DNA from 3 places in the Halalkalibacter sp. HAAS-P014 genome. Region 2 is predicted to be linked to each of the others. Evidence: riboswitches for the same ligand, from Rfam matches in the RefSeq annotation. Region 2 holds a riboswitch; each other region holds the start of a gene.
The links. A riboswitch is a leader RNA that binds a small molecule or an ion and turns the genes downstream of it on or off. The one in region 2 is predicted to bind cyclic di-GMP.
Positions count from the first base shown of each region.

Region 1: another riboswitch for cyclic di-GMP. It lies ahead of AC1FXZ_RS00735 (hypothetical protein); the one in region 2 lies ahead of AC1FXZ_RS13445 (Flp family type IVb pilin).
Region 3: another riboswitch for cyclic di-GMP. It lies ahead of AC1FXZ_RS18515 (type II secretion system protein); the one in region 2 lies ahead of AC1FXZ_RS13445 (Flp family type IVb pilin).

Region 1 is NZ_JBWQTV010000001.1:120,222-126,307, reverse strand. It holds partial or broken gene AC1FXZ_RS00750 (hypothetical protein) at 1-389, shown strand, start outside; gene AC1FXZ_RS00745 (NAD-dependent epimerase/dehydratase family protein) at 544-1,494, opposite strand; gene AC1FXZ_RS00740 (hypothetical protein) at 2,170-2,520, opposite strand; cyclic di-GMP riboswitch class I at 2,909-2,991, shown strand; gene AC1FXZ_RS00735 (hypothetical protein) at 3,054-3,383, shown strand; partial or broken gene AC1FXZ_RS00730 (IS1595 family transposase) at 3,592-3,859, opposite strand; gene queF (preQ(1) synthase) at 3,927-4,424, opposite strand; gene queE (7-carboxy-7-deazaguanine synthase QueE) at 4,441-5,148, opposite strand; gene queD (6-carboxytetrahydropterin synthase QueD) at 5,145-5,570, opposite strand; gene queC (7-cyano-7-deazaguanine synthase QueC) at 5,567-6,086, opposite strand, start outside.
Region 2 is NZ_JBWQTV010000016.1:127,836-140,720, reverse strand. It holds gene AC1FXZ_RS13465 (polyphosphate kinase 2 family protein) at 104-814, opposite strand; gene asnB (asparagine synthase (glutamine-hydrolyzing)) at 1,066-2,913, shown strand; gene cax (calcium/proton exchanger) at 2,997-4,055, opposite strand; gene AC1FXZ_RS13450 (DUF192 domain-containing protein) at 4,196-4,534, opposite strand; cyclic di-GMP riboswitch class I at 4,764-4,847, shown strand; gene AC1FXZ_RS13445 (Flp family type IVb pilin) at 4,940-5,110, shown strand; gene AC1FXZ_RS13440 (A24 family peptidase) at 5,206-5,697, shown strand; gene AC1FXZ_RS13435 (TadE/TadG family type IV pilus assembly protein) at 5,694-6,071, shown strand; gene AC1FXZ_RS13430 (pilus assembly protein TadG-related protein) at 6,074-6,979, shown strand; gene cpaB (Flp pilus assembly protein CpaB) at 6,995-7,546, shown strand; gene AC1FXZ_RS13420 (CpaE/TadZ family protein) at 7,543-8,733, shown strand; gene AC1FXZ_RS13415 (TadA family conjugal transfer-associated ATPase) at 8,745-10,100, shown strand; gene AC1FXZ_RS13410 (type II secretion system F family protein) at 10,097-11,059, shown strand; gene AC1FXZ_RS13405 (type II secretion system F family protein) at 11,200-11,994, shown strand; gene AC1FXZ_RS13400 (LysM peptidoglycan-binding domain-containing protein) at 12,055-12,885, opposite strand, start outside.
Region 3 is NZ_JBWQTV010000024.1:16-12,900, reverse strand. It holds gene AC1FXZ_RS18570 (hypothetical protein) at 1-11, opposite strand, end outside; gene AC1FXZ_RS18565 (type II secretion system F family protein) at 238-1,455, opposite strand; gene AC1FXZ_RS18560 (type IV pilus twitching motility protein PilT) at 1,477-2,517, opposite strand; gene AC1FXZ_RS18555 (GspE/PulE family protein) at 2,531-4,204, opposite strand; gene AC1FXZ_RS18550 (hypothetical protein) at 4,245-5,849, opposite strand; gene AC1FXZ_RS18545 (hypothetical protein) at 5,846-6,409, opposite strand; gene pilM (type IV pilus biogenesis protein PilM) at 6,438-7,562, opposite strand; gene AC1FXZ_RS18535 (hypothetical protein) at 7,582-8,697, opposite strand; gene AC1FXZ_RS18530 (PilW family protein) at 8,699-9,190, opposite strand; gene AC1FXZ_RS18525 (type IV pilus modification PilV family protein) at 9,183-9,632, opposite strand; gene AC1FXZ_RS18520 (prepilin peptidase) at 9,645-10,391, opposite strand; gene AC1FXZ_RS18515 (type II secretion system protein) at 10,466-10,882, opposite strand; cyclic di-GMP riboswitch class II at 11,024-11,109, opposite strand; gene AC1FXZ_RS18510 (bifunctional folylpolyglutamate synthase/dihydrofolate synthase) at 11,320-12,642, opposite strand.

The DNA of each region.
Region 1 (6,086 bases), on a different contig from region 2:
GAACTTTAAATCTTTTAGATCAAATCGTAAACAGCGCTAATGATCAACCTGACGAACAAAATCAGCTTAAACAGCTTCGTCTATCTAAATTGGAGAAACGTAAAATCCTTCTCTTAGCAGCACTGTCAAAACAAGGTGATCTGATAGAACTACTATTATCCTTGGTCAAACAAAAAACAGATACCAATTTACGTAAACGCAACTATACAGAAAAAGACGCCATCAGCGATGTTATAAAAGAAATTGAGGAGAAATTAAAAGATCAATTCCTTAAACCTGAAAAGCAAAAACATTTCATTGAGTCAGTCAATGATATTACAACAGCAAAACTTTTCCAAAAGCTGGCGACTAAAAAGGATGATAATAAAAAACGAAGGAAGAGCCAGTGATAATAGCTTCACCCTACAGTTTGCCTTATCCCACTCTACTAGGTAACTGAGGGTGAATTTATATTTTATTATTTTACTTTTGCCTTCTACCAGTAAAAACGAGGATGACTTTGATAAAGTCATCCTCGTTTACGTTCAATGAAAAACAATTAACTTACTTATCGAGATAAATTTTCTTAATATAATTAATCTCTTTCTTTAAACCTGCTTTTAGATCAAAAGTTGGCTTATACCCTAATAATCGTTCTGCTTTTGTAATATCTGCCCATGTATGTTTCGGTTCACCAGTTGCCGCTTTTGCAAAATGAAGATTTGCTTTTTTTTCTGTTTCATTTTCTATCAATTTAATAATATCCAAAACCGATGCTCGTTCTTTCCCACCTATATTTATCGTCTCTCCAATCACTCTTTCTGCATGTATAACAGAGGCTGTTGCAGATGCACAGTCGTCAATATAGGTAAAATCACGAGTTTGTCTACCATCACCGTATATTATAATCGGTTTATCCTCTAATATATTTTGAATAAACCTGTGAAAGGCCATATCACTTCTCTGTCTTGGACCATAGACAGTGAAATATCTTAGTATGACAGTTGGGACCCCAAAGCTTTTACGGTATACATGACATAAATATTCACCCGTTAATTTTGTAATCCCATACGGAGATAGTGGCTCAGTTATCGCCTTTTCTGAAACTTTCCCTGTTTTCTCTCCATAGACAGACGATGTCGATGAATAGATCACTTTCTTAAGTGGGACATGTTTGCATGCTTCAAGTAACCTTTGTGTTACAGTTATATTATTTGTAACATAGTGATTGAAATCTGTCCCCCAACTTGAACGAACCCCTGGCATACCAGCTAAATGATACACATAATCAATGTTCTGCAGAAAATGGTCCCATTTTATTTTCAATAAATCTTCCTCATAAAAAGAAAAGCGTGGATGCTTTAATAGCTTTTCAAGGTTTTGTCTCGTAATAGTTTCTGAAGTTGGTCCGATAAAAAAGTCAACCCCTATTACGTTCGTCTTTGAGTCCTCCAATAATTTCTCGCAAAGATGAGAACCTATAAAACCAGCTGCACCAGTTACTAATATATTCATTGTTGACCAGCCCCAATAAAAGTTAACAAGCGAACTTTTCTTACTTCATGCACCCAAACTCCCATAACGTCGACTCCTCTTTAACAGATATAATTACGTTTCTATATCTTATTTTTAAAAAGTAAAATGGGTGAGGGTGATTAGCGATTAAAAATAAATTAAGCGTCTGTCTCCCCCCTTATTCGTTGACGAAAAAAAAGGTTGTCACAAATGACAGCCTCTTGAATTCCAATTATAAATTTCATAGTTACTTCACAAATAAATTATCTATTATCAACTGTTTCACGAACATATCATGATTAGCATATGATGCTCAGCCATTTTCTTAGAAGGAACCAAAATATAGAGGTCTGTCCCCCAGTATGATTCACTGCTCCGGGAGACAGACCTTATTTCAATATGTTAATTCTTAATCCAACAACATTCTTACCATATTCCCACACCCGAATATACACTGAAGTTTTTATATTTAGAAGCTGACTAGAATGCCGGCCTCTCTAAAGATCAGTAACAGACAGGTCGGTACAAAATCCACATACTAACAAATTGCTGCTACAATATAATATCTTAGCAGGCTAGTCGCGTACAAGAGTATAAATAGTCTCATCCACCACTTACGTCTAAGAAGTAATTTCCTCTTCCACGGAAACTATACACTTCTATAAAGTAATTCCCTTATCTGCGGGGGACAAATGAAACAATCTCCTGTCTATCCGTTGTATTGGAGTACCCTACTAAACTTCCATTAGAATCATAAATATACAGATCAAAATCATTTCTCTCATTCTCTTGGATCATCGTTACTGATACTGGGTAAGATAAACTACTCACTTCGTATTGCCATACTTCCCGTGATCGATTTTGAAGAGAGCCGTTTTGTGAAATATGCATAGGGGCTTCTGGTAGATCTCCAGCGTCTAGATATGGTCTTTCTACAGTTCCATAATTCCTTTTTAATTTTACGAGTCCCGTAATTTTGAAACCCGAATGAAAAACCTCTATAATATCTAAAGGTCCGAATATCACCTTCGTATGGCAAACCTTGTTTCTTATGTCGACAAACGAATGTGTTTTTGATAAAGTTCTATAGGGTAATACAGGTGGTGGGACAATCTTTTCAACTAAACATCTGAGGTTAAAAAGTGAGGGTTATAAATTCGTTTTTTATAATCTTTATAATAGGTCACTATAAAGTTACGAAGACCATTTTCACTTTCGGATAACTTCTGTAGGCTTGGACCGTGTGAAATGCTGGAGGATTTGGCATTTCGTCAATTAGCATAAATAAAAGGAGGCAGGAACCAACCAAGTATGTTTGATAATCTCACATGAATATTTTTAATAGAAATATCAGATAAGGTTACTTACATAAGCGTTTAATATATAAAATACTTCTTTTTGTTCATTATTCATAATGTCGAAATGGCAAACTTATTGAAAGATAAGGACGCAAAACTAAAGGGACTAACGGGAAACCTATGTCAGCCAGTTGCCGATGAAATTATCTCCTTAAGAGGCTTATTTTCAATTGGCAGATTTTATAAGGAGTGACGATTAATATGGACTTAATAGAGCCGGAACTTAAAATGGCTTTGCAAAAATTTGATACTTTAATACTTGATAATCCCGACACAAAACAAACTGTACCTGAATACAAAAAATTCATTACCGAATTCCTTAAAACTAAAACCGAAACTGTAAGTTTGCCGATAGAGGAAGTGATGGCAATTATAAAAGAGAAAAAACCATTCGTATTCTCTCTTTTACGTACTGAATATAGTAACAACTTTATGATAAATGCTGTTACTCAAATTGATAAAGAATATCGTGAGGCATATAAAAAAATAAGTGAGTTACAACGTAAGCTAGGTCTACATAAGAGGTTTTAATGTTACACCTCACGTTATCTTTTATTGAATATTCAAATAAATCAAAGGTAATAATACTGCTTAGTCACAAACAAACATCAACCATGTATGATGGAGCCCTCTCTAGCAAGGGCTCTTTTTATTTCGCTATTTTCGTAAGTTTGTTGCCTTAATGGGAATTTTTGATTAAATTAAAAATAAGTAGTAAAGCATTTGGGGGGATTGTTTAGTTAGTCGCTGTATCACTGCATAACAAATCAGAGGTGTCTAAAAACTCCCCTAATACCCTATCAGTATCCGTTGATTTGATACGCCCTTTACCTGCCATTTGAGAGATAACTTGTCCATTACGGTCTTGTGCGACAACCACACAGACTTGTTCCTTAGAAAAACCACGTTTGCGAGACTTTCTGTGTGTGTCGCCAATAAACAGCGGTAGAGATATAAAGATCAAGAATATCAGCGATTTTCGGTAGTGTATAACCTTCTACCATTAGTCACTTCATTTTTATTTACAAATTTACTGGTCACTCATTTTGGTCACCATTTAGCTTTATTTCACAACTATCTATTATCAACTGTCTCCGGATACATATCATGATTCATCATACGATGTTCAGCCATTTTCTCATACTTCGTTCCAGGCTTTCCGTAATTCGTATAAGGATCAATACTAATACCACCACGCGGTGTGAACTTGCCCCACACTTCAATATAGCGTGGCTCCATAAGCTCAATAAGATCATTCATAATTATATTCATGCAATCCTCGTGAAAATCTCCATGATTACGGAAACTAAATAAATAAAGCTTTAACGACTTACTTTCTACCATTTTCACATCAGGAATATAGCTAATGTATATCGTCGCAAAATCAGGCTGACCCGTCATCGGACATAGCGATGTAAACTCCGGGCAGTTAAACTTAACGAAATAATCACGATTTTGATGCTTATTTTCAAATACTTCCAAAATTGAAGGGTTATAAGAAAAATCATAGTTCGTACCTTGATTTCCCAGTAACGTGACTCCTTCTAATTCTTCTTCTTTTCGACCACTCATTTTTTCATCTCCTTACTTAAACACCACGTTTATTTCCCCAAATAAAGGTGTGTAACTGTGGCAATACCTTTGCTTCATTCATAACGATTGATTTTGTTGCTTTTTCTATTAACCATTCATAGCGATTTAACAGTGTGGAAAGCAGGGCTTCATCGTCAGTTGATGTGATATCTTCATTTCCAATTTGTAAATAGAAAGAGACATTCGGGTACCTGTTTCGAATCATTTCAGCATACGTAAAATCCTCATCATTAAATACGACTATTTTCAAGCTCATGTTGCGATCTTCTAGCTGAGTAATATAATGATCAAGCTCTTCAAGATTTGTTTCCATTTTAGAACTAGGAGGCTTCGGTGAAATTGTAACATCATCAATCTTTTTCATCCACTCTTGCCAAATGGACCCTTGCGTTTCAATTGCTACTTTCCATTGTTGGTCATGACAAAGATCAACAAGCTCATCGATCCCTTTATGAAGAGCTGGATTTCCACCTGAAATGGTAACATGTGAGAAGGCTTGTCCACCAAGTTGCTTTAGTTTTTTTATAATTTCTTCAGGCTCCATTAACTGACTTTTGACAGAGCCATCCCATGTAAAACTCGAATCACACCAAGAACAAGAGTAATCACAGCCACCAGTTCGAACAAACATAGTCTTTTGTCCAATTACCATTCCTTCACCTTGAATGGTCGGTCCAAATACTTCCATTACCGGAATCTTCATGCTAACTCCTCCGGTTTTGGCCGATAGATCACATAGCTTGTTGGTGTTTCTCTAACAACAACTTGCAAGCAGTTTGGCTTATTTGGCTGAGTTTGTAACTCAGCTTGAATCGAACTCCAAATCTGTTCTGCTACTCTTTCCGTTGTTGGGTAGAAATCTTGAAATTCAGGATGATCATTTAAGACAGAATGATCATAGCGTTTATGAACAATTTCTTTTATTCGTTTAAAGTTAATCAAAAAACCTAAATCATCTAACGTATCACCAGCAATTGTAATATTAATAAAATACGTATGCCCGTGCATGTTTTTACACTGACCAGCTGCGTCGTTTGGAATAAGATGAGCAGCTGCTAAATGCATATCCTTATTAAGTTCATAGCGATACGAATGTTGAACTTGTGGATAAAATTGTTGCATCATAGATTATTACCTCCCTGCTTTTCTTTGAGGTACATATCTAACCCATTTTTTCGCAGTTCACATGCTGGGCATTTTCCACAACCATCACCACGTACACCATGATAACAAGTTAATGTTTTCTCTCTTATAAAATCAAGTGCATTTAGTTCGTCTGCCAACTTCCAAGTTTCAGCTTTATTTAACCACATAAGTGGGGTATGAATAACAAATTGTTCGTCCATTGCTAAATTAAGTGTTACATTTAACGACTTAACAAAACTATCACGACAATCAGGATATCCACTGAAATCCGTTTCACATACGCCAGTAATAATATGACGCGCTCCGATTGCTCTTGCATAAACGGCTGCAAATGATAAGAATAAGTGATTACGACCAGGAACAAATGTCGACGGAAGCTCTCCATCTTCTCCTTCCTTCACTTCAATATCATTTCTTGTAAGTGCATTAGCTGATAATTGATTTATTAAGCTCATATCAAGCACATGAAAAGATACGCCTAACTCCTCTGCTATC
Region 2 (12,885 bases):
ACACAAGATAAATTTCTAGAGTGAGAACTAATCACCACACCACACCACACGATGTTTTGTAAGAACAGCGTGTGGTTTTCTTACATTTTTTATGTGAATACCGTTATTTGACTTTCTCAATTCTTTTTTCAAATTCAGACACAATTGTTTCTATGATGAAAACTCTAGCTGTTCTTTTATCGTTGCTATTGATTACATGCCATTTTGCATAGGGAGTATTTGTCTTATCTAGCATATCCAAAACGGCATTTTCATAATGATCCCACTTTTGTCGATTACGCCAGTCTTCATCAGTAAGCTTCCACTTTTTAAAAGGGTCTTTCGCACGGGCTTTGAACCTTTGTAATTGTTCATCCTTTGATATGTCTAACCAAAATTTTATTAAAATATGGTCATCGTCAGCTAGCATTTTTTCTGAATGATTGATTTCATCATAAGCTCGTAGCCATTCATTTTCGGTTGCAAAACCCTCGATTCGTTCAACGAGAACGCGACCATACCATGAACGATCAAGAATTGTTATTTGTCCTTTTTTAGGGAGTTTTTTCCAAAATCGCCTCAAATAATGATAATGTAATTCATGCTCATCGGGAGCTTTTATTCCATGTACAAAATACCCACGAGGATCAAGTCTCTCCGTTACTCTTTTAATTGCCCCACCCTTACCAGCTGCATCCCAACCTTCAAATATTAGAATGATGGGTATTTTCAGTTCATAGAGCTTGTGTTGCAATTGTAATAATGTTAATTGTTTTTTCTTTAACACTTTTTTATATATTTTCTTTGTTGCAAAACGAGGTCTAGAATGATGCATTAGTCTCTCCACCTTCTTTTCATGAATTTTAGTAAATTCTTTGAATTATATCTATGAACTTCACTATCTAGATGATTACACTAATAACATAGGAAAAATTAGCACATCTGCCTATAAATTGAATAGGATAGGTTATGGGCATTGAGCCTAGCATGGGGCGAATGAAGTAGAGAGAAAGCTCAGTGAGGATGGGATTCACTCATATCACTTGGGCAAAAAAGAAACTTTCCCAAAAAGGGGCTGATAAATACATGTGTGGAATTACAGGGTGGATTGATTGGCGTAATGACTTAAGGCAAGAAGAGAAGCAAATAAGAAATATGGTAAGGACATTAAACCACCGTGGGCCTGATGATATGAATGTTTGGACATCATCCCATGCAGCTTTTGGCCATGCACGCCTGGTCGTAGTTGATCCGGAAAATGGCGTTCAGCCGATGAGTCGTACTTATAAGGATAAGACCTATACAATTGTCTATAATGGTGAACTTTATAACACTGAGGACATACGGAAAGAGTTACTTGCACGTGGACATGATTTTCAAGGGCATTCAGATACAGAAGTGTTACTAAAATCATACATCGAATGGGGATATCAAAGCCTTGAGAAGTTTAATGGAATCTTTGCGTTTGCTATATGGAATGACAAAGATGAAAGTTTGTTTATGGCACGTGATCGTTTAGGTGTTAAGCCACTGTTTTATACAGTGCGTAATGGATGCTTATTATTCGGTTCTGAATTAAAAGCCTTACTTGCTCACCGTGATATCGAGCCTGTCATCAAACCAGAAGGTCTAGCAGATGTCATGGGCCTAGCACCATCTAGAACCCCTGGTCATGGTGTGTTTGATGACATTAACGAGCTACGTCCTGCGCATATGTTAATTTATGATCGGAATGGAGCGAAAATCAGTCGTTACTGGACACTGAAAAGCAAAAAGCATGAGCATAGCATTGACGAAACCGCAGACCATGTGAGGTATTTACTAGAGGACACAGTTGAGCGTCAGTTATTTGCTGATGTTCCAGTCGGGATGTTTCTTTCAGGAGGAGTGGACTCAAGTGCTTTAACGGCGTTGGCAGCAAAAGTTTATGAGAAGCAAGGAAAAGGACCAATTAAAAGTTATTCAATTGATTATGACGAAAACGATAAATACTTTAAAGCGAGTGATTTTCAGCCCAATTCAGATGCGGAGTGGGTAAATGTCGTATCTGATGCACTTGGCACCGAGCATGATAACAAAGTGATTTCCATTGATGAATTAGCTAATCGTTTAAAGGAAGCAGTAGATGTCCGTGATCTTCCTGGGATGGCTGATGTCGATTCATCGTTACTCTGGTTCTGCCATGAAATCAAACAAGATGTAACAGTGGGATTATCGGGTGAGTGTGCAGATGAGATTTTCGGTGGATATCCTTGGTTTCATAAGCCGAAAGTTATGTATTTTGACGGATTTCCTTGGATGCGTTCGATAGATGAGCGCGAAAATCTTCTAAATGATAAATGGAAAAAAAAGCTCGACTTAAAGCAGTATGTTTACAATCGTTATAAAGAAACCATTGCTGAAACACCGAGATTTGAGGGTGATACAGCTGAAGAGGCTAGAAGACGTGAAATATCGTACTTGAATATTGTTTGGTTTATGACAAATCTTCTTGACCGTAAAGACCGGATGAGTATGGGAGCAAGCTTAGAAGTACGTGTGCCGTTTTCAGATCACCGTTTAGTAGAGTATGTATGGAACATTCCGTGGGAAATGAAGCAGCTTGCTGGTCGTGAAAAGGGGATTCTAAGGAAGGCGTTAGAAGGGTTACTGCCACATGATATACTTTATCGAAAAAAGAGTCCGTATCCAAAGACGCATCATCCTAAGTATACAGCAGCTGTACAAAAAGGAATGAAAGATGTATTAGCGCAAAAGGACGCACCGATTTTTGAGTTTATAAATAAAGAAGCACTTCAAGAAATCGCTGATTCAGGTGGATTGCCAACGGGCCAACCGTATTTTGGCCAATTAATGGCTGGGCCACAATTGTTAGCTCATTTCATCCAAATGGATTACTGGTTGCATAAGTATAATGTGAAAATAAAAGAATAGCTATATTAGTGGATGTAAGAAGAATACTAGGTTCGAGGCTTTGCCAAAAGGTCAAAATTATACCTTTTGGCAAAGCCTCTTCATTAAATGAAGTAAAATCCGATTGCCATAATCAGATAAGCTGCAAGTAAGGTTAACCCTTCAAACCAGTTCGAGTCTCCATCATTAATCATCGTAATTGCTAAAAATACAGATAAGATCATCGCTATTAACGATTCAGTTGAGAAAACGAGTGCCATAGACACCGGGAAAAACAATGAGAGCAATACAAGGGTGGGTGTAACAAACATCGCAATTTGCAAAGTGGAACCTACAGCTATTTCAACCGATACATTCATTTTATTGCGTAAGGCCATATAAATGGCCGTAATGTTTTCAGCAGAGTTCCCAATGATCGCCACAATAATGACACCGATAAATACTTCACTCCAACCAAAGGTAACAGCGACGGCCTCAAATGTGTCTACTAACTGATCACTTGTAAAGGCTACCGCTAAGGCAGCAGTAGCTAATATCAAAATGGCTTTTCTTTTGCCCCATTCAGGTTCTTCTTTTTCTTCTTCTTCAGAAGCTTCACCTCGTTTAACATAAACCCCCCGGTGAGTAACCAGTCTGAAAAAAAGTGCAGCAAAGTATAGCACGAGCATGGTGATGGCAATCCCAATACTTAGTTGCAAAACTTCTTGCTCAGTTAGCGTCGTAGCAAATATGTATGGGAAAACAAAAGAAACGACAACGGAAAACATTAATAACCCAATGCTATGTCTTGCATCGTGGATATCAAACGATTGTCTTTTAAATTTTAAACCGCCTATAAAGAAGGACAGGCCTGCTACTAGGAGCAAATTACTAATTACTGCACCAGTGAGAGAGGCAAGTACGATATTTAAATAGCCTGCTTTTAACGCAAAAATTGAAATGGTTAATTCAACTGCATTTCCAAAAGTAACACTAAGTAGTCCCCCAATTCTAGGACCTGAGATGATCGATAGACTTTCAGTTGCCCTGCCAATATAGGAGGCTAAAGCTAGTATCGTTACACTGTAAATAAGAAACATCATACTTGGAGACCAAGCAAGGAGGGTACCAAGGATTGAAAGTGGTACACCGATGGCTGTTGCAATCATAAATATCTTATTCATGGATGTCACCTCAACTTGAACTCTTTCTGTTAGCGTCCACAGCAATTGAAGAATTCATGCGAGATTTTCACAAAATATCAAAGCGAGAATAACACGAGAACAGCAAAGAGGTTAAATCGTTGGTTGTTGACATAAGCTTATTAAAATTCAATAAACTGGTTTTTTTGGATCGAGTATGTATCAATTGTGCCTGCTGGTAATTCAAGGGCTGCTACGGCATGCTTAACGGGGAAAATTGCCGTCCATGGTTTTACATGTCTCTTTAGGTGAATAATTTGATTTTTTTCATTCAAAAAAACAACATCAATTGAAAAAAACATAAAAAACATATGGATCGAATTACATGGGGCAAGAAGGATTCCTTCGTTCACGATTGGTTTGAAACGAAACATTAAGCCTTTTAGCCTTTTTATAAAAGAGTCGTATCTTAAAATGCTAATCGGGATCTGTTGAACATCGTTTTCTGTAATTAGTTTCAAGTTATCACAACCTTTTAAATGAGCATCAAGCTCTAAATATAGCGATTTTTTGGAGCAGCAGGGATATTTTATGTAAAACCTGCTTCTTTATAAGTGAACGATCGATTGTTCTTCCAAGATTACGTAAAAGATGAATTATTTTGTGATTGTTGATTTAACAAAGCGCATGCTAATATAAATTTACAAACAACGCCGTAATTTTACACAAGGTTACAAATTGTTTGTGACAAAATGATAAGGGCAAACCAAGGGAAACCTTGGGACGCAAAACTACAGGGGCTTCATCAATTAGATATGCCAGCCAGTTGCCGGAAATAGTAAACTTCCATACTATTCTTCGGGGGGTAGTATTTTTTTGTGCAAGTATAAATTATAAAAACATTCAAAAAAAGGTGGGTTTACATTATGTTAAACAAAGTTATCAAGTTTTTTAAAGAAGAAGATGGACAAGGTATGACTGAGTACGGGTTGATTTTAGGAGTAATTGCTATCGGTGCAGTTGCAGCGTTTACGGCATTTGGTGGATCTTTAATTGACAAAATTGACGATGTTAGAGCAAAAGTTTTTGGGTCGTAAAACCTTCATATATAAATAAGCTTTAGTAATTTAAAAAGCCTACTTTAGGAGCGATGTTCCGTAAAAAAGTAGGCTTTTTTTACGAGGTGAGTCACGTGACGTTTATCATACTTTTTATAGTATTACTAATTTCATTAATTACAGATTTAAAAAAACGAAAAATACTAAACATCGTAACTTTTCCTGCTATAGTAGTAGGTTTAATTTCAAATACCGTATTGTTTGGTTGGGAAGGCTTTTTATTTAGCTTTCTGGGTCTTTTAACAGGCTTTGGGTTACTGGTAATTCCTTATGCATTAGGTGGTATTGCAGCTGGTGATGTGAAGCTTTTAATGGCTATTGGGGCGTTACAAGGAACAGCGTTTGTTTTTGGCTCATTTTTATACATTGCCATAATCGGTGGCATCATTGCTTTTATTATTTTACTTAAGCAGAGAGAATTATTGAATTCACTTAAACGAATTTTCTTTTCAGCACAATTAAAAACATTAGATGGTTTAAGTAAAAAGGATATGCACCATGCGTTCCCTTACGGCGTTGCAATTGTTCTAGGGACCGTATGTTATTCGGGAGTGAGTCTGTTGTGATTCGGTCAGAGAAGGGACAAGCAACCGTAGAATTAGCAATTTCTTTAACTGTTCTTCTGTTTTTCCTGTTTGGGATTATTGATTTTGGTCGTATTTTTCATGCGCATCTAACACTTGAGCATGCTAGCCGAGAAGGGGCAAGAGTGGCAAGTGTTGGAGGGACAAACCAAGAGGTGGTACTTCGGATAAAAGAAGCGTCACCGTCATTGTATTCAGAGAAAATTAATATATCGCCTATTACAACGAATCGAAACAGAGGTACGTATGTCACAGTTGAATTATCATATCCTGTGGCCTTTTCGATCCCGTTATTTAAAAATATATTGCCTGATCCTCTAATGGTGAGGTCGAAAACAGTGATGAGGGTGGAGTAATCATGAAAGCATTTATGAAGCAAGAGGAGGGAGCGGTCATGGTCTTAGTCGCTTTAGGCATGACCGTCTTTATCGGCTGCATCGCTTTAGTGATTGATATGGGATCACTCTACCTTGAAAAAAATAGGCTTCAAAAAATAGCGGATGCTGCTGTATTAGCAGCGGCCCAAGAGTTGCCTGCCAATCCGAATAAGGCCAAAGAAATTGTTAACCAAACCATATTGTTGAATAATGGAACCCCTAGTCAATTTGAAATTGTTATTAACGCAAATAATACATTGATAGAAGTGCAGGGCCAAATAAGAGGAACGCTTTTTTTTGCGAAAGCGCTCGGGATTAAAGAGCCACTAATTCAAGCAAGGGCTGCCGTTCAACTTCAAGCTCTTCAGTCGGGAAAAGGAGCGATTCCACTAGGGATTCAACCCTCGATGGACTTGTCGTTTGGTTCAGTGCAAACGTTAAAAGTCAGTGATTCAGCAAGTGGGAACTTTGGTGCAATTGCTTTAACAGGTACTGGTGCTAAGAACTACGAAACGGATTTAAGGAATGGTTATGAATTTGAGCTGAAAGTTGGATCGGTGTTAGGTACACAAACGGGAAACTTGGCTGGACCAACAAGGGATGCGATTACACCTCGTATTTCAGCTTGTCCGAATGCAACCTATTTAAATTATCCCCCTAATTGTTCTAGAGTGGTTCTTGTACCGATTTTTCAGCCAGTTAGCACAGATCAAAATCAGATTAAAGAAGTGTTAATTGTCGGCTTTGCAACCTTTTTTATTGAGAGTGTTTCTTCAACCAATCAGGGGGCTGAAGTAACAGGGCGATTTATTCAAACGACTCGTTCCGGTGAATCCTCAGCAAACCAATCAAGCTATGGAGCATATGGTTTTAAACTTATTAAGTAAAAAAGGTGATTACTTATGAATACAAAAAAGATCTGGATTTTTGCAATAATTTTTGGGGTGATGATGTCTTTTTTCTTTCTTCTTATAACAGCGAATAATGATAATGCAAATCAAATTGCGACTGCAACAGCGAACCTTGATGAAGAGGCTGCAGACGAAGAACTGCTGGATCCTCAACACAACATTCAAATTGAAGAAGGCAAAAGAGCGATTTCCATTGCAGTAACGGAAGTTCAAAGTGTTTCTGGTTTTGTTAGTCCGGGATCATTTGTAGATGTAATTGCCGTATTGCCAGTTCCTGTTGGGGAAGAAACATCTTCACAAATTATTGTTGATAATACAAAGGTATTAGCTGTAGGGAAGACGTTGGTTGACGAGTATAGTGAAACCGCTGCTTCCTATGAAATGGTTACACTTGAAGTGACTCCAACAGAAGGAGCAGCTCTTGCCCTTGCTAATGAGACTGGTGTTTTTACTCTCCTGCTAAGAGGTGACGAAGAGGAAGAAGGGACAAAACCTGTCAATATTACCTTAGAGCAATTACAAAAAGGGAAGATGTCAAAATGAGATTAAACTATTATATCCATTCAGAAAAACAGATGTACGCTACTGCTGTGAAAATGATGTTAGATGAATTGAAGAAAAGCAATAAAATCTACGATCATTTATCTGAATTGAAAACAGATCTAGCGCATTCAAAAGGGACAGTTGTAATCATTGGTCCAAATTCGAATGACAATCCTTATGAATTATGCCAAGATTTATCCAGGCTCTATCCATTAACTGCTGTTCTATTACTAGTAAATAAGGAAGACATTGATTATAAAAAAGCTATGTTTGTTGGTGCTGTCGATGTTCTTGATATTGAAAGTGATGAAATGGAAATCATCGAATCGATCAACAAAGCTGAACGTGTTATTCGTTTAAAAATAGCAAACGATCCAAGTATGCTAGAGAATCAAAAAGAAGCGAAAGTCATCACTGTTTGCAGTACGAAGGGTGGGGTCGGAAAAACCACGATTAGTGTGAATGCAGCTGTTGCCTTAAGCAAACACAATCTAACAGTGGCAGTTATTGATCTAGATTTACAGTTTGGTGATGTTGCGCTTTTATTTGACCAACTCCCAAGCCAGTCGATATACGATTGGGTCAAACAATCTTATGAGAATGGTGACAAATCATTTAGAAACTTTGTGTTAAAACATAAGACAGGTATTGATATTATAGCGGCCCCTGATCTTCCGGAATTTGCTGAATTAATAACAGGAGAGCATATTGCTTATCTCATTGATGCAATGAGAAAAGAATACGATATTGTGATCATTGACACACCACCGGCCTTTGTTGAAACGAGCTTAGTAGCACTAGAGAGTTCCGATATCATATTATTAATTGCTTCACTAGATTTACCAGCATTAAAAAACGGGAAACTTGCAATTGAAACGTTAGAATTATTAGGACTAAAAGAGAAGATTAAGATTATTTTAAATCGTGATACAGAAATGGAAGGCATGACGAAAGAATTGATTGAAGAAGTATTAGGGCAAAAGATAAACGGAAGAATGCCAAGTGATTATCGCACAGTCATTTCTTCAATTAATAATGGTGAATCTTTCGTAACAAAAGCACCTAGAACTCCTGTTGCGAAAGCTGTTATGAAAATAGCCGAGCAGTTGCTGAATGACTTTCCAAGTGAAGAAGAAGGATTGAAAAGTAAAAAAAGGAAAAAAGGTCTGTTCAAAAAGAAAGGATAGGGGGATTGTAAATGTCATTATTAAAGCGCCTAAATGAAAAATCTCTCACTTCTTCAGTGAATGAAAAAAAAGAACAAACCTCTCATCAAAAAAAAGAAGCAGTAAGGCCGAAAGAATCAGACTTAAAAATTGCATTACAAAGTCATTTGATCTCTGAATTAAAAAAGAAGCCTGACCTATCGGATGATGAACAAAAAGAGTTGATTGAACTAGAAGCAATGAAATTTTTAAATGACAAAAGTGATCGTCTTTCTTTTGAAGGAAAGAAACAATTAATTGATACCGTAACTCACGAATTAATTGGATATGGACCTATTACAGCTTTATTAAATGATCCTGATGTATCGGAAATCATGGTCAATGGAGCCTACCAAATTTATGTTGAGAAAAAAGGGAAGTTAGTTGTAAGTGATTACTATTTCCGTGATAATGATCATGTTTTGCAAGTGATTGAGAAAATTGTTTCGCCACTGGGCAGAAGAATCGATGAAAGCAGTCCGATGGTTGATGCACGCTTGCCAGATGGTTCAAGGGTAAATGCGATTATTCCACCTTTATCATTAGTAGGTCCTTCCATCACAATCCGAAAATTCCCTCAGAATCGCTTACAAATTAGTGATTTGGTCGGGTTTGGTTCGTTGACAGATGAAATGGCTCAATTTCTTGACTCTTGTGTAAAAGCAAGGCTAAATATCTTTATTAGTGGTGGAACGGGAAGTGGAAAAACGAGTTTGCTTAATGTCCTGTCTTCCTTTATTCCACAGGATGAACGAATTGTGACGATTGAAGATGCAGCCGAGCTCCAACTGTTGCAAGATCATGTTGTATCACTAGAAACACGTCCACCGAACATTGAAGGAAAAGGTGTTGTAACGATACGTGATTTAGTAAAAAACTCATTACGAATGAGGCCTGATCGAGTGGTAATCGGGGAGGTTCGCAGTGGGGAAGCATTAGATATGCTCCAAGCAATGAATACAGGTCATGATGGTTCTTTAGCAACAGGACACTCCAACTCCCCAAGAGAAATGCTCTCGCGTTTAGAAACGATGGTACTGATGGCAGGCATGGACTTGCCGATCCGGGCAATTAGAGAACAGATTGCAGGTGCTGTTGATCTAATCATCCAACAGTCTAGATTGAAAGATGGGAGTCGGAAAATCGTGAAAATTACTGAAGTTATCGGAATGGAAGGTGAGACAATTGTTTTACAAGATTTATTCTCATTCAACCAAACCGGAACGACCCCAGACGGAAAAGTAATAGGAGAGCATGCTTCTACCGGTATTCGCCCATATTGTTCTGAGAAATTAGAGCGCTATGGTTATGAGTTACCTGCAGAATGGTTTAATGGAGAAGCGTTATGATTACAATCATTATTTTTATTGTTTCTACACTAAGTTTCGTTTTGATTGGAACGTACTTCTTGAATAAACAACAAAAGATGAAAAAGAGAATCACACAATTTATTCCCATCAAAACAAAAGAAATGAAGGATATAAAGACAGAAAAAGGACCGAAAAAACCAACTCTGAAAGATGCTATTCAACGTTTCTCCAAAAGTATAAAAACAACTGATTTAAAACGAAGGCAACTTGAAACTGAATTGGAAAGCGCGGGATTAGCTTTTAAGGCAGAGGAGTTTATTGCAATTAGGGTTGTTAGTTTTGGTGTTGCCTTTTCTTTCCCACTTTTTCTTGGAACGCATTTTCTGCTGTCTTTTTTCGTTGGAATAATAGCATGGAAGCTGCCATCGTTATATTTGAAAAAGAAGAAAGCTTCTAGAATAGCAGCCTGTGCAGCACAATTGCCTCAAGCCTTAGAAACAATGGCCAATGCGATGAAATCTGGCTTCAGTTTTATGCAAGCAATGCAGCTTGTTTCAAAAGAAATGCCAGACCCGATTGGAATTGAATTTCAACGTACCATTAAAGAAATTAATCTAGGTGTTACGATGGAGTTGGCCTTTGAAAACCTCATGCAACGCCTTCCTAATAAAGATCTGGAGATTGTCGTAACAGCTGTGTTAATTCAGCGATCAACAGGTGGGAACCTGGCTACGATCCTTGAAACGATTCAAGAAACGATTTCAGAGCGAGTGCGCATGAAAGATGAACTAAAAGCACTCACATCTCAAGGAAGAATGTCAGCGCTGGTAATTACATTGTTGCCACTTGTTTTAGGTCTATTATTAAGTTTAATGAACCCTGGTTATTTCAGTCCAATGTTTGCTCATCCATTAGGCATGGCGTTACTAGCAGGGGGGACAGTATCAGCTATCTTAGGGTGGTTATTTATTCAAAAGGTTGTCACAATTGAGGTGTAATGATGGTATTGCTACTTTTATGGATTTTCTCATTTTTGTTTTTTACTTGTATAGGTTTACTTATATTCAAAAAAATGTACAAAAACAAGATGACTATGTATCGTAGGGTTTCTCCTTTTTTACAAGGTAAATCTGAATCTGTGTCAATAGAAGAAGGAGTAGATCCAAAAAATAATACGTTCTATATAAGGATGATTCAACCACCATTGATAAAGTTACGCCGTTTTGTTGAAGGAAAAATGCCTAAACAGAAAATGGCACAAGTTGAAAAGAAATTGCAGGCGGCTGGTTACCCATTTAACATGTCTGCCGGAGACTTTATATTGGTTCAGCGCTTTCTGCCGATCGTGTTATTTTTTCTATTCCTACTATTATTTATTCCTGGATCAGCCGAAAATGGAAAAGTTTTCTTGCTCTCATTGATCGTCTCGGTGTTTGTATACAGTTACTCTAATTACTATCTTGTTACAAAGAGTAGGCAAAGAACGAAACAAATCGATAAAGCCATGCCCGACTTCTTTGACATGCTTAATGTGTCGATTGAAGCTGGGATGGGACTAGATGCCGCGCTAAAAAAGGTTTGCAGTCAAATGGATACACCGTTATCAAAAGAGTTTTTATCGACACTTGAAGATATGAAGCTCGGAAAGTCGAGAAAGCAAGCTTTTATAGAGCTGAGAGAGCGTGTCCCTTCGGAATTTTTTAAAAGTGTTATGAGTTCCATTATTCAAGCAGATCAAATGGGAATTGGAATGAGCAAGGTATTAAGAACGCAAACGCAACGGATTCGAGAAAAGCAGCGGTTTACTGCGAAAGAACAGGCTATGAAAGCTCCAGTAAAAATGCTAATACCTATGGTTTTGTTTATCTTTCCAACCTTATTTATCGTTCTACTTGGCCCTGTCGTTGTTAATTTAATATTACAATTCATGTAAAGAAACCGACAAATAGAGATCTCGTCTATTCGTCGGTTGTTTTATTTTTTGGGATAATCATTATTTAATTGATCTTCCAGCAGCAACCTCAATTTGCTTTTGCATTGAGTCTTGGACAAGTCCGTCACTATGTCTTTGGCTATTAAGAAAGTGAATGCAAAAATGGCCGTTATAATTGTTATCACGAATCACCTGATCCCCGTGTGGCATGGAATGCATAGCAGCAGCTAGTCTTCTTCCATCTACTTCAACAATGATCGCTCTAGGATTCCAAGAGTAGCTCCCACCCCAAATTTCTCTCATTATCTGTGCGTCTCTGGCTGTTAGTGGTTCACTATCGGCATGATTTCCCCCCATAGTATGTTGCACTTGAAACGTTCTTCCTGTTTGAAAGTCTGTAATGGTTGCAACTTTACCGGTAGAAAAGACATACCTAGCTTCTGTCCACCAGTCTAATACTTCTCCATGCCTTGCTGAAACTACGGGCTTTACAGGAACTTGGTATTGAGGAACATTGATAACTTGTCCAATTTGAAGAGTACTTCGTTCTGTCATATTGTTATGTCTAAGCAGCTCTAAATACGGAACACCGTACCTCGTACTTAAATTCCACATGTTATCTCCGGAGCGGATGGTATGTTGGATGTACGTAACGGTAACTTGGTTGCTCGGTGCAGTTCCAGCTCTTGGTGCATTCAAGCCATTTGGTATTGTTAAAGTTTGATTTACTTGCAATGTATCTGACCTTAAGTTATTAGCAGTACGAATAGCTTCAACTGTCACACCAAACCGATTTGCAATCAAAGATAAATTATCACCTGAACTGACTCTATAGGTGAAAGTCGTTCGTTCTTGTTGTGGTGAAGAAGTCGTTTGGTTTGGGGCTGTGGT
Region 3 (12,885 bases), on a different contig from region 2:
TCCTGTTCCATCTAAACCACTCCCTTCCACAATCATTTCTTTATATTTCTATTCTATTAAACATGAGTACTAGATAGAACAAGCAACTGAAATAATTATCGTATTAACTAATAGCCTTATCTAAGAAGAAACAATTGATCTAAAGGCTAGGGTACTCGAGTAGAGTTAGAAAGGCCACTGAAAAAGGTAAAAGACCTGTACCTTTTTCAGTGGCCAATAGAGATTTCACTTTCAACTTTATCCTCCAAAATTCTGATAAACAGAAAACATAGGGAGCATCGTCGCAAGTACGATTGTACCAACAACGAGCCCTAACACAACGATCATTAAAGGCTCTATTATTGAACTCATCCTTGAAGCCATTTGTTCAACTTCTTCTTCATAGAAGTCTGCTACTTTCTCAAGCATTGAATCAAGTTGTCCAGACTCTTCTCCTACCTTAATCATATGGCTTACTAGTTTTGGAAATACCCAGCTTTTGCTAAATGGCTCCGATAAGCTCTCCCCAGCACGTAATGACTCTTTTGATTCAGTCATTACTTTTTTTACCACTTCATTATTAGCAATTTCTGAGCTCATCGTTAACGTTTGTAAAACCGGAACAGAACTTGAAAACATAGAAGCCATCGTTCGCGTTACACGAGCAATAATAGTTTTTTGGGCCAATAGACCAAAAACAGGAAGCCTTAATTTGACGTAATCAAGCATATATCTCCCCTTCGGATCTCGTTGTAGCGCCACAAATCCGAGAATCAAACCAAGTACCACGAGCAAAGCAATATACCACTGATGAATAAGAAAATCAGATGCCGCCATTACTATTAACGTTGGCACCGGAATCTCCCCACCCATTGATAATAAATTATTTAATAAACTGGGTAATACCACAGTTAGCAAAATGACAACTACGACAACGGAGATGAGAGATACAGCAATAGGATACATCATAGCTGATTTCACTTTTTCGCGAACACGTCTTTCTTTTTCATAGAAAGTTGCTAAACGATCTAACACCTTTTCTAAGTCTCCACTCGTCTCCCCAGCACGAACCATATTGATAAACACCTTATCAAAGATCTTCTCGTGTTTCGTGCAAGCTTCGGAGAAAGAAGTACCTGATCTCACATCGTAATAAACCTCATCAAGTGCTTGTCTAAAAGGTTTAGAGGTTACTTGCTCTGATAAGATCTTCACAGATTCTACGATTGTTGTGCCCGCATTTAACAGGGTCGCCAACTGCCTGCAAAAAATAACAAAATCTGCATTCTTTACCGGCTTACCTATAATGATAGTAAGATCTTTGTTCCAAATAGACTCCTTTTGTTCCTTTAACTCAGCGATGTAGAGACCTTTTCGTTTCAACTCGGTTGCAGCTAAATCTACAGAATTCGCTGAGAGCTTCCCTTTTATTTCTTTCCCTGTTCTGGAGTCGATCGCCTTGTAGAGAAAAACCATTCGCTTACCTCCTCTCCATTGTTATTCATGTTTATTCCAGTTTGGTACAAATTCATCAGCAGTCTCACGTGTAACAAGACCTTTTTGCACAAGCTCACTCACGGCCATATTAATCGTTCTCATTCCACTGCTTCGACTCGTTTCTAATACCGTTAGAATCTGATGAATTTTATCACTGCGTATTAAGTTAGCAATCGCTGCATTTTGAACGAGAATTTCTAATGCTGCGATCCTCCCTTTACCATTTGCTGTTGGCAAGAGTCGTTGGGAGACAACCCCAAGAAGAGAACTAGCTAATTGCATTCTCACTTGCTGATGCTGTTCAGCTGGAAACACATCAATGATTCGATGCACCGTTTGCGAAGCTGTTTGAGTATGGAGTGTCCCGAGAACCAAATGACCTGTTTCAGCTGCTGTTATAGCCGTTCGAACAGTGTCCAAATCTCGCATTTCACCAACAAGAATTACATCAGGATCTTGACGCAAAGCAGCACGCAACCCTATCGAAAACCCTTTACTATCAAGGCCTATTTCTCGTTGATTGACGATACTCTTTTTGTGTTTATGCAAAAACTCAATTGGATCTTCCAATGTCAAAATGTGTTTGCTCATATTCTCATTAATGTAATCAATTATAGAAGCTAGAGTGGTAGATTTCCCCGAACCTGTCGGGCCCGTAACAAGTAAAATTCCTTGTGTATACTTCGCGAAGTCTTCTAGGATCGTTGGAAGACCCAGTTCTGAAATAGTAGGAACTTTCCCACTCACAACCCTGCAAACGATCCCGACAGAACCTCTTTGCCTAAACACATTAACCCTAAAACGACAAACACCTTGAATGGCATATGAGAAGTCAAGTTCACCATTTTGTTCAAATTGCTTATACTTATCTTCTGGAATAATTTGTTTAGCCATCATTAACGTTTGTTCAGGTGTTAAAATTTGTGATTCAACTTTCTTTAACTTTCCGTTGATTCGCAAATTCGGTGTTGCTCCTACTGTTATATGCAAATCCGATGCCTTATTTTGAAAAGCAAAATTTAATAATTTATCAATATCCATTAAAAGCCACCTTCTATTCCACTGTAACTCTATACACCTCATCGATTGTCGTAAGTCCTAAAGCTGCCTTTGTCAAACCATCTTCTAACATGCTATTAAAGCCTTGCTCTTTTACGTATTGGCGATACGCTGAATCAGATGATTTCTTTATAATTAATTCACGTAACTGTTCATTGATTACAATCGCCTCGTGAATCGCAAGTCGTCCTTTATAACCTGTACTATTGCAATTTGCACACCCTTTACCTTTAACAAGCTGCTTTACAGGAATCTCGTGTGATTGAAAGAGTTGCAACTGTTCTGCTGATGGATCATACGACTGAACACAACTTGGACATACCTTACGCACGAGACGTTGTGCAATTACACCCGATAAGGCCGATGCAACTAGAAACGGTTCAACTCCCATATCCATCAAACGCCCGATTGCGCTTACAGCATCATTGGTATGCAATGTACTTAAAACCAAATGCCCTGTTAATGCAGAGCGCAGTGCAATTTCAGCTGTTTCTGTATCCCGCACTTCTCCGACCATTATGATGTCAGGGTCTTGTCGCAAAATTGATCTCAGGCCCGTAGCAAATGTCATTCCTACGTTGCTATTAACATGAACCTGGTTAATTCCTTTTAATTGGTACTCGACCGGATCCTCAACCGTAATAATATTTACTTCAGGTGAGTTTAAGTTCGTCAAAGCAGAATACAACGTTGTCGATTTTCCCGAACCGGTTGGTCCTGTAACAAGAATGATCCCATATGCATTTTTAAGCATTTTAAGAAACTTCTCTTCATTATCTACCGAGAAGCCAAGACGATTAATCCCAAGTAGAACATTTGCCGTATCAAGAAGTCGCATAACAATTTTTTCACCAAAAATTGTTGGTAAAATGGAGATACGCAAGTCAATTTTATGAAGATCTAAATCCATTTTAAAGCGACCATCTTGGGGTAGTCGTCTTTCTGCAATATTTAAATCTGCTAAAATTTTCACCCTTGAAACTAGAACATTGTGCATATTTTTCGGCACCGTTCGCTCATGGCGTAGTACTCCGTCTACCCGAAAGCGAATAATCGTTTCTGTTTCTTGTGCATCGATGTGAATATCACTTGCTCCTTCATGAACAGCTTGAGAGATAAGCTGGTTCACCATCTTTGCAACTGGCGAATCATCCGATTGCTGCATTTCAAGAGTGGCCTCATCATCTTCTTTTTGGGGCGCCATATCAACGATCATTTGATCGAGTGATTTTTGCACTCCGTAGTAACGATTTATGGCCAAGCGTAATTCTTCTTTTTTTGCGATAGCTGGCTGAATTTGAAAGCCCGTGCTAAGTCTCAGATCATCTAAAGCAAAATAATCAAGTGGGTCTGCCATTGCAACCGTTAACCGACTTCCATTTCGCTCAACTGGTATTAGTTGGTATTCGCGGGCATATTCTTCACTAATAATCCCAATAATTTTTTGATCGAGTTTTACTTTATATAGGTTTATATGTGGAATCCCTAACTGGTACTCCAAGGTTTCAATAATTGTTTGCTCCGTAACCAAATTCATTGATACGAGTTGGTCACCAAGCTTGTCTCCCGTCTTTTTTTGTTCTTCGAGCGCTTCCATTAATTGATCATTGGTTATGACTCCTGAATCAACAAGTAAGTCGCCTAATCGTTTACGTTTTTGCGAAGCCATACGTCCAACTCCTTTTTTACTAAGAAAGATAACAATGAAGCTACTTCGAGTCGAATCGCACAAAGCCATTCAATGAATAAATGAATTCAAGCATGGCCCCTTGTGTTTGCCATAAGACTGCAGAATCCGGCTGATCATGATAGTGTTCGATTGAATCTTTTGCTAATGCTAAAAATGTGATCGTATCTTGCAGTTGCACAATTCTCGCTTCATCTTTTGAGTCTTCTATCGCTTGCTTCGCTATTTCTTCATATGTCTCAAAGACCTCATTGACCTTCATATACTGACTACTTGTAAGGGCAAAATTTTTGTCCGTTATCCCTCTGGATGCGATATCACTCATTATATTAATTGCATCAATGGCAACCGGCCACAAAGTCTGTTTCTCACTCTCTGGAAGTCGAACAGGCACTTTATCTACCCAAGAATAGTAATCTGAATGGATACTATATAAATAATTGCCTATTTTTTCAGCTGACGCGCGTGAATGCCCAAACCCCGTATTAATAACTAAACTCGTTAAACTTGGATCATGATCACGTACTACTGTTCGAGGGAATACCCCTTGTCCAATAAGTCTGTTTAATTGTCTATGGAAATAATAATCCGTATTATAAGCTCCTGTTTGAACAAGGTAAACAAACGTATCGTCATCTTTAACGGCTTTATCGTATGAGGCCGGCATATAGTATAATTCTAATGGAGTGACGCCTAATTCTACATTATAGCTTTCATTCGGATAAACAGGGTTTATGGAGATATTCTCTCTGTGATCGTGACCTATATCGTCTCCGGAAGGCATGTCCTCTACAGTCTCTTCCCTTGACTCGTTTCTTTCTTCCCGGCTTTCTTCTGCCTCAAGTTCCTCTTCATCATTGAAAGGCTCACCTTCATTCGTGTCTACACGCTCTCCATCAGTTGGTTCTTCGCTTACTCCCTCAGCTATTTCAATATAACGATTTAAGCGATTTACATCAAATTCATAATCTAACTCAAATTCATCTCGTTCTTCAACAAATGTAAGGAACTCCTCGCTATAATAGGCTCTCATGTTAACCGTAGCTGTTAAGCGTTCTGTCCCTACATCATTCTCACTAATTGTATAGTTATAATCTTGAATATGAATAATCCGAGGAAGATTTTCGATATCTCCAATGAATGCATCAACTTCTTCTTCTGTGCCTTCTACGTTAACAATTAGTTCAACTGAGGAAACTTGTAGCTCTTCAACCTCCTCAAGTCGCTCACCCAAAACCTCTAAAACGTCTTCAGAAAATACCGAGCCCCATTGACGCTCCTCTGCTTCATTCTGAATGATCTCAGTAGAAATACTCCTAATAAAGACTCCATTTTCAAGTTCTGTACTCTCTAAATCAGCAAGTAACTGTTCGACATTTGGCCGGATTGGAATGCTGTCTAGTAATAACCTTTCGTCTTCATTTGACAACACTTGAGGCTTCAAACTTGAAATCGCTTCTTCATAGTTCCAAATAGATGCATGAATTCTATCCAGTTCACCTTCTTGATTCTTTTGTGACGCTTGTAATGGTTTGAGTTGAAAAAAGTAGAAAAATGCTAACCCTAAAAAAGCAATAATCACAATATATAATAGTAGGTTTTGATTTCGAACAAGCCATTCCCTCATTCTCTTTCACCAACTAACGTATTAAGCATTAACGTAAACTGAGATGTATAGGCAAGGGTTCCATCGCTCTCTCTTTCCGAAACAGTCTCCACTTGTGCATCTGTTACAATTTCTTCATTTAGCAAGTGATTCAAATAAATAGCGGCATCTCCCTTAGAAGTCGTCGTCAGCCTTATTGCTAATGCTCCTTCATTATTAAACGCATATGTTTCAACGCTAGCACCTTCTGGTAAATAAAGATATATTATTTCCTTTAATGTAATGGCCCCTCTGTATATACTAGTTAAAAAGCCATCCAATTCTTGATAATAGTCAACATAGTTATATTCTGTAACACCTGAAGTCATTGCAATAAATTCAGCCTCGATTATATCGAGCTGTTCTGTTTGCGTTGCAATTTGTCCCTGTAACGTATTAATGTTACTTCGTGTATCAACATATGTGACTCCTAAAACGATCGCTCCGATCACAATCGAGGCTAATCCCATAACTGGGATTACCGGAAACCTATCTTCTCTTGCTCTTGATCGTTCTGGGAGTAAGTCAATGCTTATGTTCAAGACGATCTCTCCAATCTCCCACTACAGATTATTTCTTTTTCTTTGGCTTCTCGTTAGCGCGCATCGCTAACCCAATCGCCACACTACAGCTATCTAACAAATCGTTTGAAATGTCATATTCGAGTATCGGAGTATAATCAACCCTTGTCACTTCAGTAACCATCGTTAATCTCTCCTTAAAGAGAGGACACATTTTGCTTGCAAGATCACCGGTTACAATCACTCGATCAAATTCACTATCTCTTTCCCCTAATGAGTAACGATAAAAATTTTGAGCTTTTTGAATTTCATCAATTACAGCGTTGACATAGTGATCTTCTGCTTCATTCTTTGTCTGCTCTTTCGTAGCAGCTATTTCGCGGTCCTCTTCTAAATCAACTATATTAAAGGAAAGCACTTCCTCTTCAAGCTCTACCGGTATATCTACAGATTCCTCACTATCAATTACCATCGTTCTCGAGAAAATAATCATATCGTTTTTAAAAATATGGATATCTAGAATCTCTTCTTCTACATCAATGATCATCTCCACTCCTCTTAACCAACGAGGATGAAGATTCAATATCAATCGCTGTAGAGCCAGACCACGAATCTCGGCCGTTTGGGGTTTAAAGCCGGCATCTTCACAAGCTTCCATTAGCTCTTCAGAAATTTGTCTTGATGTTGCAAAGAAGAGGATCTCACTCCGGGGCTCGTCCTGGTTATTATTTCTTGCTAAATCCTCAACTGTAAAGTCTTCATTTTCTAAGTAAGCATTAGGACGGTTAATATTAAGCGATCCGATTTTCACAAAGTCATAAATCGGTTCATCAAATGGAAGGTGAATTGTTTCTCCAATTTGAAACTTAATGAGTTTCGCTAAATCCTTCTCTTCTAGATCTGGCAATGTATTTATCTTTCGAATTAACGTATTTTGAGTAGGAATGGCAAGATGAACTCGTTTTGAACTTTGTTTTTTATTTTCTAAAAACGTCTCGATCGCTTCAGATAACGCTTCAACTTCTACAACTGCTCCATCATCCATTATCCCTTTCGAAACCGGAGTCTCAAAAACCCCCACTAGTACAGGCAGCTGTCTATCCATTTTAATCGTAGCAAAGGTTACCTTCTTGTCACGAAAGTCCATGCCTGAATACTTATTGTTGAAGAACATTACTTACACCTCATTCTCTTTATCTTAATGTTCTATATGATACGACCTCGTACTCATAATTTTCGCCATACTCAACTGTAACATGCTCTAAATTATCCACTTTGCCACAATCAATTAGTGTACCATTAAGTAAATCACACGGTATACCATTTGCAGCACCTTCTACACTTAGATTTTGCCCGGCTGGTGGACTTTCTGGATTCCCTTTTCCTCCCATGACAAAATCTCTAGCAATGATTCCTGTATTAACAGTAAGAGTTGGAGTCCCGTTAATTCGTAAGTAATCAGCAAGTAACAAACCGTCCACAGTAACGTGACTATTCCCCGTTATCTCGACCTCATCTACTATATAAATTTCATTTTCGGGAACATTAAATGGCGCTGATAAATTTTTGCACGTTTTAATTACTAATTCGCCTATCGTAAATGGGTTAGGTGTATCTTGACAACTATTAGGTATTTGCTGAAAACCTGTATGAGGTTGCTGTCCAGAAAAATTGTAATGATACCCATATTTCTCGTGTATCAATTTGCTATATTTATCAACAACGCTATTATATTGATCGTTCGTGATCTGAATAATTTCTTCAGCAGACAACTTTACTTGTTTCGTCTCTGCATCAACATTCCCACCAATATAATTAATAGAAACCCCTTGCCCAAAGTATCTATTGATAATCTCTTTGTTAATATGCATCAAGAGTTCGCGTTCTATTTGGGGATCGTTTTGCACACTCGCAGTAATTGTCGCTTCCATTAGCTGTTCATGTACCTCTTCATTTGGTTCGCTCTGCAACTCTTCATCAGATATTACTTCAGATGAGATTGTAAACATGATTGTGTTTCCATCAATGACATATACATCATCAGTAAAGACTTTCTCTTCTGACAAATAATGCTCAAAAAAGGAAAAAAGCTCTTCTTCCCCGACATCCTGATAAATATAATCTAGAAATAAGTCAAGTCCACCTTCCAACATATAAAATTGACCTTCAATCACTTTATTTTGAACTATCGACTTTTGGCTGTACGTCGTTTGTGTTAACATCGACAGTCCAACTATGGAAAGAAAAACAATAACAAAGAGAACTAATATAAGGGCAGCCCCTTGTTCAGATTGAATGTGCTTTTTCATGTTATTCATCCTCTTCATTAAAACGATTAGTATAGATATCACTTCTTAATTCAAGGCTTTCATCAGCCTTATCAATTCTCAATACAACTTGGCCACTTTCCCCGAAACCAGGAAAGTCAAAATTCTCAATATCTGTAGAAAGAACATTTCCTCCAACACCGAGCCTCATTGTTTTATTAGCTTCTTCATAGGTTAAGAAAACATCGGAGCACTCTTCATCGCCTTCCTGATTTTGTTCACCTTTGCACAAGAACCAAATTTGAGTAGTTTCGTTCTTTTGGATCCATCCTACATCTTTATCACGCATTTTTTCCGTTATATATTCCATAATAAAACGGGCTTCTCGTTGTATCTCATTTCGTGTGGAAACATCTCGTTCAGTATTCAACGACAGTGAAACCATCATAAAAATCGGAGTGCTAATAGCCCCCATGATGACAATGATAACGAGCAATTCCACTAGTGTTATCCCTCGCTCATTATTGCTATTCATTTTTTTTCACCACCGTTACTAGCTCGATCTCATTCTTTTTTTCAACGACACCACTAGTAGGACCATGTGACACCAAGGAATCATTGCTGACCGTTACTAAAACTTCATAAAAATGATCTCTATCTGAATAACTCTTAACTTCCACATAAATGGTATAGTCGTGATTGATTTCTAAATCCCCATCGATATAAAAATCAGGTAAGGGTTCACATTCGACACCGTTCCAACAATAGCTTCCTTCGATTAACTGATGTTCGGAACTGTTCATTCTTACCTTTTCCATCACACTCTGAGCGATATAGGCATTAACCGTCTCTTGCTCTTGACTGACTGTGCGCGTAAACGTACCAGTCATGATCGTTAATAGGGGAACGAGGATGATTCCAGCGATAACAATCGCAACTAGCAATTCAACTAACGTTACACCTTTCTCATCTCTCATTCCACTAACCTCCTATAAAAAACTTGTGTACCAATACCAAATCTCAAACCCAAACAAATAAGCTACAATCGTACCAATTAAAATAAACGGTCCAAACGCAATCGGTTGCTTATGTTTAACCACCCCTAAAAGCATCAATACCCCACCGACAAGAGCACCTGCAAATGCAGCAAGCATCAGGCTCATCAACGTTAACCAAGGACCTAGCGCGACACCAATGGCTGCATAAAGCTTTATATCGCCACCACCCATGCCACCACGGCTGGCAATCGCAATAACTAGTAACAATACAAAACCAACAACCCCACCTGCTAAATAAAACCAAAACGACTCCGTGCCAATAAAGAAACGGCTAATTAGCAAAAGACCAAGCATCGGAAACGTAACTTTATCCAAAATCAACTGCTCACGAATATCTGTTAACACTGCTAATACTAGTAAAACCGTGAGTAAAAGCGCCGGAATCAATTCCCACTCTAATCCAACAAACTTATAAACAACAAACATAGATGAAGCCGTTAACAATTCCCCAAACGGATATAGAGGAGAAATCTTCACTTGGCAATAACGACATTTGCCCTTTAAGAAGAGATAACTAAAGACAGGTACAAGATCAAGAATAGACAGCTTGTGCTTGCAGTGAGGACAATGAGAAGGAGGGAATGCGACTGACTCTTTTTGTAGTAAACGAATGGCGACGACGTTGAAGAAGCTGCCGAGTATGAGGGCTATTAGGATAACGTATATGTCAATGAGCATGTCTTTCCTCCTTTTTTGGTATTATTTAAGAAAAGCTGTCGCTGAAATATAGCGACAGCTTTAATTAGTAAACTTTAATCCTCACTCAAATGTAAATCAGCATCATAGCCTGGGCAATCGTCATTCGGGAAAACTGCTTTAATTACACCATTATCATCATCTATAGCAAAAGGACTTTCACAACCTGCACCGACCGCTTCTGGAATAGCACTAATAAACGGACCACCTACATGAAGGCCTTCATTAGTTTCTTCTAATAAAAGATGAGAAGCCTCAGGAACAGTACCGTTTAAAACTTGATATCGATTAGCCGCATCAACAATAATACTAGCATTTTGTAAATTTGTGTTCGCATTCGCCTCATCCGTATTTCCCATAACCATCGGAATTACAATCGCAGCAATAATCCCCAAAATCACAACTACAACCAATAACTCAATCAGCGTTAACCCTTTTTGATTTTTCAGGCGTTCTTTAATCAATTTTCTCATTTCTCTATCCCCTTTTTCATTTTTCAAAATCATCTAAGATAGTAATAAAGACCCATAAAACCAGACTCATTTTTAACAAAATCAGCCAAATGAAAGGAATTGAGCAAACAAAAAAGCCTTTTGCATTTCAACTTACTAAAGTAGACAAAAGGCCGGTTGCACCAGTGGCTCAATACGACTTTTAGGTGCCCAGATACAAGTCGTATTTCATCGCTTCCAAGTGTGTTCATTTGTTACATTTAGTGTATTTTTTTTCGGAATTAAAGTCAATACTAATTTCCTAGATTTTGAAGCTTTCCAGAAATATCGACAATTTTCCAAATTAATCAAAAGGACTATTGATACAGCAGCAGTCCGGCTCTTCAGAAGTAAATAGTTTCACTACGAGGTTCTACTACTAAGTTATGTTTACCCACAGTCATTGCTTCCTAAACACATTATCTGTTGATCATTAGTGCTGTTTCATCTTTACTTAACAAGTATTTTCTGACCTTTGCTATAAAGTAAAGTGACCCACATACAATTAATAAGTCATTTTCATTCAGTGCATCTATTTCTGTTGCTAACGCTTGTTCCCAATTTTCTTCTATCTTCTTTTTAGCGACAGGCGCTTCCCTATATAAGTCATGGGCTTTTGCTGCACGTTCAAAGTCAAAGGTTGTAAACGTAAACTCAGCATCGAATCTAGTTAACGGCTTCAATAAATTGGCGACTTCCTTTTCCTTAGTCGCTGCCACTATAAAGCGAAACGTTTTGTCTGGATAATGTTGTTTTAACGTATTTGCTAGCGCTTCTATTCCTTCTTCGTTATGAGCTCCGTCAATAATGATAGGAGGATGGTCACTTATTTGTTCAAAGCGTCCTAGCCACGTGGCCTTTTCAAGCCCACGTTGGATATCTTGTTCTGTTACCCTATATAAATATTTATTTGTTAAAACTTGTAAAGCCTTAATTGCCACAGCTCCATTTTTCCTTTGATGTGGTCCTTGCATTTGAATGGTGACATCAAATGTTTCGTCATCTTTTTGAAGGTAAGTAAAAACTTGTTTCTGTTCATTATTAGTCACAATTCGCTCGCTAAAATCCGTACCTAATTGAAACAATTCTGCTAGCTGCTTTGTTGAGGTTTTCTGTACAACCTCTTTCGCACTTTGCTGAGAAACTCCAGATACAACTGGAATGTGTTTCTTAATGATTCCAGCCTTTTCCGTGGTAATCTCCTCAACTGTTTTGCCAAGTATATGCATATGATCAAATCCGATAGAGGTAATGACTGAAAGAATCGGATGAATTACATTGGTTGAGTCTAAACGTCCACCTAAACCAACTTCTAACAGTACAACATCTGGCTTTGCAATCGTAGCAAAATACTCAAACGCAATGGTTGTCAGCACTTCAAATTCTGTCGGACTTCCAAGGTCTGTAGTTGCTAGTTCTTCTACTAACGGGCGAATGCGATTCCCACATAAAACAAGCGACTGTTCATCAATCGGGATACCATTGATCGAAATTCGCTCTTCAAAGAACTCGATGCTAGGAGACGTAAAGGTTCCCACATTATAACCAGACTCTTCTAAGACATGCCTCATAAAACTAATCGTCGAACCTTTTCCGTTTGTCCCAGCGATATGGACAGCCTTTATTTTCTGTTCTGGATTCCCAAGACGTTCTAGTATCCATTTCATTCTCTCTAAACCGGGCTTGATGCCAAACGGCAATAACCCTTCAACCCAAGTAATGACCTCAGAACTTGTTTTCATGTACTCACTCACTCCCCTTCTATACGTTGCATACATTGTTCTATTATATCGATAATTGTCATAGTCTATCAATCATTGTTTTATGTTCATATTTTACCAATGCTACATACGCAGAAAAGACCCCAATATATTGGGGCCTCAGGCTGTTGAGAAAGTTTTCTCAACAGCCTGTTTTTTTGCGCAGACTAATCCGATTATTCAGGTAATTATAGTATAATATAGATAAGAATAATCGTGAGGTGA